2 regions of the Bacillus sp. Bwzl_19 genome follow, and region 2 is predicted to be linked to the other one. Evidence: riboswitches for the same ligand, from Rfam matches in the RefSeq annotation. Region 2 holds a riboswitch; the other holds the start of a gene.
The links. A riboswitch is a leader RNA that binds a small molecule or an ion and turns the genes downstream of it on or off. The one in region 2 is predicted to bind S-adenosylmethionine.

Region 1 (3,488 bases), 1.6 Mb from region 2:
ACTGCCGACGCCGAACATCTTCACCGGCGGCCAAAACTTCCACGGAAAATATGAATACATTTCTGTCGATCATATGGAAAAAGCGGTAAACGTTATTGTTGAAATCGCCAGGCTGTTTGAAGAACGCGCGTAAAACCAAAGCCCCCTGCTTTGGTTTTTTTCTTTCACGTGAAACCTTTCCTTCTTTCTTTACGTATATAAGGTATGAAATGGAAAAAAGGAGTGAAGACTATGGCAAGAGGCACTGTAGCGAAAGAATTGAAAAAAACCTTAAAAGACCCGCGCGTTTTGGAAACGAAATCAAATCCTTTTAAAAAGCTGCGGAAAATGTTCAAACGATTTTTTTAAGATAACTTATCGTTTTCTTACAAAAAATAAAGAAAGCGCTGTCAATCTATAATCATCTGTTAGAAGCAGTTATTTTGCATATCATAGGATTTTTTAGGGTACTGAATAACACAAGGCAAACGAAAACACTGAATTAGTTAATTCGACTCTGTTAAAAAATAGTAAAAAAGTGATATAAACGTTAATCATTCAGCAGCCGATACAATCTATAGAACCACAACATGAGTGAAATCCCTTGCAACTTATAGTCGTTTTTACGGAAAATGTCGTTATTTTTTAAAAAAGTGACAATTGTTTGAATACTTTTCGTTTGTTTTTTCGTACAATAATAATACCAAAACTTTTTTTGGGAGGTATGTAAAATGATGCTACTTATTTTTGCTGCTTTGACAGGATACCTGGTTTTCTCTTTCAGTAAGGACAACCGCCGGAAAACGCCAAAGACAAGCCCGCTGGTGACAGCTGCCGACACGAATAACATCATTGATTTAAATGCGATCCGTCAAAAACGCCGGATGCCGCTATCATAAAAAACGACAGCTGCCGCAAAATCGGCAGCCTTTTTTTATGCACCTGCCTATATGAAACCATCCGCCTCCTTTTTACGTACAACATAAAAAAGGAGTTTTTTTATGAATCATTTTTATATCAAAGAGCGGGTGTTTACATTTAAGAATCGGTTTCAAGTGTTTCTTGAAAGCGGAAAAGAAGTCTTCAATGCGGAGGGAAAGTTGTTTTCGTTCGGCGATGAACTGAAGCTGACTGATTTGGACGGACGCACACTCGCCAGCGTCAGTCAGAAACTGATGTCGCTCGTTCCCCGTTACGAGATTTCCGTAAGCGGCAAACCTGTATGCCAAGTCATCAAGAAAGTAACGTTTTTCAAACCGAAATTTGAAATTTCCGGCCTCGGCTGGGATATTACCGGCGACGTGTGGGGACGGAATTTTCAAGTGACAGACGGAAAATCAAGCCGGATGACCGTCAGTAAAACATGGATGAGCTGGGGCGATTCCTATCATCTGCAGATTGAAAATGAAGAGGATATCGTTCTTTGTCTCGCAATCGCAATTGTGATTGATATGGTTCTATTTGAGGGTGACAAATAAAAATATTTATCGAAATATATTGACAATTCTAGAAAACATACTAAGATTAATAGTATTACAGTTTATTCTGAAAAATAGCATATTTCCTTATCAAGAGAGGTGGAGGGACTGGCCCTATGATACCCGGCAACCGCTGTTCAGCAGAATGGTGCTAAATCCTGAAGATAAGGTTGAGATTTGCGGACGCAAGCTCTTCCCTATCCGAGGGAAGAGCTTTTTTATATTTCATCAGGAAAGAAGGAATCGTTCATGTCACAGCAAAACACAGAGCAACCATTGCACACTCTTCTAAGAAAAAACCCGCCGTTTCGCGCGGATCAGGTCGGAAGCCTGCTGCGGCCGGCGGCTGTGAAGCAAGCCCGTCTGCAAAGAGCGGCTGATGAGATTTCGGCAGAACAGCTGCGCGAAATCGAAAACAAAGAAATCATCCGCAGTGTGGAAAAGCAAAAAGAAACCGGCCTCAATGTCGTGACAGACGGCGAATTCCGCCGTGCCTGGTGGCATTTCGATTTTCTCGAAAACTTAGACGGCGTCGAAGCGTTTACGCCTGAGAGCGGCATTCAGTTCCACAACGTACAGACGAAAGCGCGCGGCATTAAAGTAACGGGAGATATTGAATTTTCTCAGCATCCGATACTTGAAGATTATAAATTCCTGCACAGCATTGCCGGCGATGCTGTGCCAAAAATGACCATCCCAAGCCCGAATATGCTGTTTTTCCGCGGAAAATTGGAAAAAGCGGCGTATCAGAACGATTACCAACAATTTCAGCATGATGTATCACAGGCGTATAAAAAAGCGATTCAGGCTTTCTATGACGCCGGGTGCCGCTATCTTCAGCTCGATGATACCGCATGGGCCGTTTTCTTATCGGAGGCGGGGCTTCGTCAGATTGAAGCTTTCGGCACGACGCCGGATGAGCTGCGCAGGCTGTTCGCCGCTTCCATTAATGACGCCATCAAAGATCGTCCTGCCGATCTGAAGGTTACGATGCATATCTGCCGCGGCAACTTCCAGTCCACATGGACGGCTGAAGGCGGATATGATGCGGCGGCGGAAACGATTTTTGACGGACTTGACCTTGACGGATTGTTCTTGGAATATGATGATTCCCGCTCCGGCGGCTTTGAACCGCTTCGTTATGTCAAACGCTCTGATCTTCAGCTTGTGCTCGGTTTGATTACGTCGAAACACGGCGAACTCGAAGACAAGGATGCGGTTAAACGCCGGATTGAAGAAGCTTCTCAATATGTCAGCCTGGATCAGCTTTGCCTCAGCCCGCAATGCGGGTTCGCTTCGACTGAGGAAGGAAATCTGATCACAGAAGAACAGCAATGGGCGAAACTGCGCCATGTCGTCGACATTGCCGATGAAGTCTGGAAATAAAAAAAAGACACGCTTACAGCGTGTCTTTTTCGTTTTACAGCGGATCGGTTCCGATTAAAATATCGATATCTATCGTAATATCAGCCGCTTTCCGGCTGATAAAGCGCTGAATGCTTTCATCAGAACATTTCCATGTTAAGGGCGTCATTTTCACAAGCAGCTCAAGATCAGGCTGCGATAAGGTCTTCGTGTAACACAGCCGCTTGCGCTCAAAGGCTTGAAAGCCGGTTTGGAAACGGACGGCCGCAGACTCAGCGGTATCATTCCGTTCAGGACTGTCTCCGAAGAAGAATTCCCTTACTTCTTTCAAGTAATCGCGCCGCGGCACCGCTTTAATGACTGTGCCGCCCTTTCTTAAAAGCCTGCTGCATTCCTTGTAATTCCAAGGTGACAAAACAGACAGAATCACATCAAAACTGCTGTCGGCAAACGGCGTATCCGCCACATCAGCGACGGCAAAAATATTATGATCCCCGAAGGCTTTTGCAGCTTGCAGCACACCTTCTTTCGAGATATCAATGCCGATTCCCGTCACGGAAAAAGCGGGCTGCAGCAATCTGCATACAGCGTCTAAATGGGAGCCCTCTCCGCATCCCGCATCCAATACCGCCGCCTGTTTTCGCGGAGATTGAATACGGCTGATGA
Region 2 (3,488 bases):
CCGTGTCAATATCTCCGACAAGCGGCAGAAGCGCCGTCCGTTTGCTCAGTGTAATAACCGGCGAGCTTAACTCTAAAATCATTTCTCTTTGCGCATTCAGCTGCATTTTTGAATTATGCTCGGCATGATCGACAAACTTGTATATTGTAAAATCAAATACTTGGACAATTAAATCCTCCCATCTCTTCCTTTCTCCCTCAGCAAACGCGGATTCATGTTCATCGGCAAACGCGTCATAATAACTGATATACAGCCTCCGGTTTCTCATGAATTCACGGACAACGTACTGGACGGGAGTATCCAGATGCTTCTGGTCTTTCGCAAGCTCAATCACCCACTGCTCGAACTCTTCTAAAAATTCTTTTTCCGGCATGATATACATGTTATTAATATGCCGATAAAATTCTTTATCCTGCTCCTTCAGTTCTTCTCTGATGACGGGATTTGTCAAAGAATAAATTGAATTCGGATCCGAATCTTCCATCGTTTCGATCCAATCTTCCGCAATTTGATCAACCTGTCCTGAAAAATAGTCGTATAATGCTTCACTTATCTTCATACCTCTTCTCCTTTCCCATTTTCCAATTATAGCGTTACCGGGTGATGAATCAAAATGAAAGCTGTTAAACTATCCATTTATTTGAAATTTTTTAGTGCGATAGATTGCGCCTTTTTTATGAAAATGCTTCAAATGACTCTTTCCGCGCGGCAGGCTCTGCCATAAAATAGTAGCAACACCCTTGAATCCACTCGCAAGCATAAAAAAGGAGGGCTTTTTTATGAATGGTGAAATGCGGTTGATTCCTTATGTCACGGATGAGCAAATCATGGATGTGAACGAGCTTCCTGAGGGTATTAAAGTGATTAAGGCGCCAGAATTGTGGGCAAAAGGGTTTAAAGGCAAGGATATTAAAATCGCAGTGCTTGACACAGGCTGTGACGTTAATCATCCTGATTTGAAAGACCGGATTATCGGCGGGAAAAACTTCACCGATGATGACGGAGGCAAAGAAGACGCGTTTTCCGATTACAACGGACACGGGACACATGTTTCCGGAACGATTGCCGCCAATGATTCAAACGGCGGAATTTCGGGAGTTGCGCCGGAAGCGAGCCTTTTAATCGTGAAAGTTCTCGGCGGTCAAAACGGCAGCGGAAAATACGAATGGATCATTAACGGCATCAACTACGCTGTTGAACAAAAGGCTGATATCATTTCTATGTCACTCGGCGGGCCGAGCGATGTGCCTGAACTGAAAGAAGCCGTCACAAATGCGGTAAAAAGCGGTGTACTGGTCGTTTGCGCAGCAGGAAACGAAGGCGACGGAGACGAGCGGACAGAGGAACTGTCGTATCCGGCCGCTTACAACGAAGTAATTGCCGTCGGATCAGTCTCAGTCGCGCGAAAATCGTCAGAATTTTCAAACGTAAATAAAGAGATTGACCTGGTGGCTCCCGGCGAAAACATTCTCTCCACCCTTCCCAACCATAAATACGGGAAGCTGACGGGCACTTCGATGGCCGCCCCGCATGTGAGCGGAGCGCTTGCCTTAATAAAAGGGCTTGAACAGGCCTCGTTTCAGCGGACGCTTTCTGAGGCAGAAGTTTACGCCCAACTTGTGCGGCGGACCCTTCCCTTGGATATCGCCAAAACATTGGCCGGGAACGGATTTCTGTATTTAGACGCGCCTGATGTGCTGATGGAAAAAGCCGAACAGGCACAGCTGCTGTCTTTCTGATATGTTTCTCATATAATGATTGATCAGCTTGTCACATCATCAATTTTTTAAAATGTGAGATTTTCTATTGACAGTGATCTGAATAAGCTGATAAGATAACCAACAAATGATGTAACTTTTCAAAAAAATTGAAATATTTTCTCTTATCGAGAGTTGGGCGAGGGATTGGCCTTTTGACCCCAACAGCAACCGACCGTAATTCCATTGTGAAATGGGGCGCGTGATTTTTGCGCCGAGACGATTGTCTCTTAAGGCACGGTGCTAATTCCATCAGACGTGATCTGAGAGATAAGAGAGGCTTACATTTTGATGTTAAAGCCTCTTTCTCTCATGAGAAAGAGGCTTTTTTGTTACATCTCACTTAAAGGAGGAGACTTAATGACAACTATTAAAACTTCGAATCTTGGTTTTCCGAGAATCGGCTTGAACAGAGAATGGAAAAAAGCGCTTGAAGCTTATTGGAAAGGAAAAACTGATAAAGAAACGTTTCTTAAAGAGCTTGACGGTTTATTCTTATCAGCTGTCAAAACACAGCTTGACCAAAATATTGATATTGTGCCGGTCTCTGATTTCACCCATTATGACCATGTGCTCGATACAGCCGTCAGCTTTAACTGGATTCCGAAAAGATTCCGCAGCATTACGGACCCCATTGATACATATTTCGCGATTGCCCGCGGTGTAAAAGACGCCGTTTCCAGTGAAATGACGAAATGGTTTAATACCAACTACCATTACATCGTTCCTGAATATGACGAAAGCATTGAATTCCGTCTGACGAGAAACAAACAGCTTGACGACTACCGCCGGATCAAAGAAGAATTCGGAGTGGAAACGAAACCCGTCATTGTCGGTCCGTACACATTTGTCACGCTTGCGAAAGGTTACGAAGAATCAGAAGCAAAAGCGATTCAAAAGCGCCTTGTCCCTCTTTATGTTCAGCTGCTGAAAGAGCTTGAAGCAGAAGGCGTCAAATGGGTTCAGATTGATGAGCCAGCCCTTGTGACAGCTTCTTCTGAAGATGTCCGCGCCGCAAAAGAACTCTATGAATCGATCACAAAAGAGCTTTCAGGGCTGAACGTCCTTTTACAGACATACTTTGATTCGGTCGATGCGTATGAAGAACTTGTTTCTTATCCTGTACAGGGAATCGGGCTTGATTTCGTGCATGATAAAGGCAGAAACCTGGAGCAATTGAAAAAACACGGCTTCCCGAAAGATAAAGTGCTGGCAGCGGGTGTGATTGACGGCCGCAATATTTGGAAAATCGATGCTGAAGAACGCCTTGATGCGACTCTTGATATCCTCAGCCACGCTGACATAGAGGAATTATGGATTCAGCCTTCAAGCAGCCTTCTGCACGTCCCGGTGGCAAAACACCCTGACGAACATCTTGAAAAAGATCTGCTGAACGGCCTGTCATACGCTAAAGAAAAGTTGGCGGAACTCGGTGTCTTAAAAGAAGGCCTCCTGTCCGGCAAAGCGGCCGTCAGTGCGCAGATCGAAGAGTCCAAAGCGGCACTGAAAGCACTGAAAGCTTTCGCAACAGGGGCGAACTCAGCTCAAAAAGAAGAACTGAATCAGCTGACGGAAAAAGATTTCTCCCGTCCTGCAAGCTTTGAGGAACGATTGGCGCTGCAAAATGAATCACTCGGTCTTCCCCTTCTGCCGACGACGACAATCGGAAGCTTCCCTCAATCTGCTGAAGTGCGGAGCGCACGCCAAAAATGGCGAAAAAAAGAGTGGACG

Region 1: another riboswitch for S-adenosylmethionine. It lies ahead of ACW5MY_RS18585 (5-methyltetrahydropteroyltriglutamate--homocysteine S-methyltransferase); the one in region 2 lies ahead of metE (5-methyltetrahydropteroyltriglutamate--homocysteine S-methyltransferase).

What each region holds. Positions count from the first base shown of each region.
Region 1 covers NZ_CM142729.1:3,503,942-3,507,429, forward strand. The annotation lists gene pepT (peptidase T) at 1-133, shown strand, start outside; gene ACW5MY_RS18575 (hypothetical protein) at 711-878, shown strand; gene ACW5MY_RS18580 (LURP-one-related/scramblase family protein) at 981-1,457, shown strand; SAM riboswitch class I at 1,542-1,628, shown strand; gene ACW5MY_RS18585 (5-methyltetrahydropteroyltriglutamate--homocysteine S-methyltransferase) at 1,707-2,843, shown strand; gene ACW5MY_RS18590 (methyltransferase domain-containing protein) at 2,878-3,488, opposite strand, start outside.
Region 2 covers NZ_CM142729.1:1,374,902-1,378,389, reverse strand. The annotation lists gene ACW5MY_RS07340 (STAS domain-containing protein) at 1-559, opposite strand, end outside; gene ACW5MY_RS07335 (S8 family peptidase) at 780-1,739, shown strand; SAM riboswitch class I at 1,880-2,034, shown strand; gene metE (5-methyltetrahydropteroyltriglutamate--homocysteine S-methyltransferase) at 2,118-3,488, shown strand, end outside.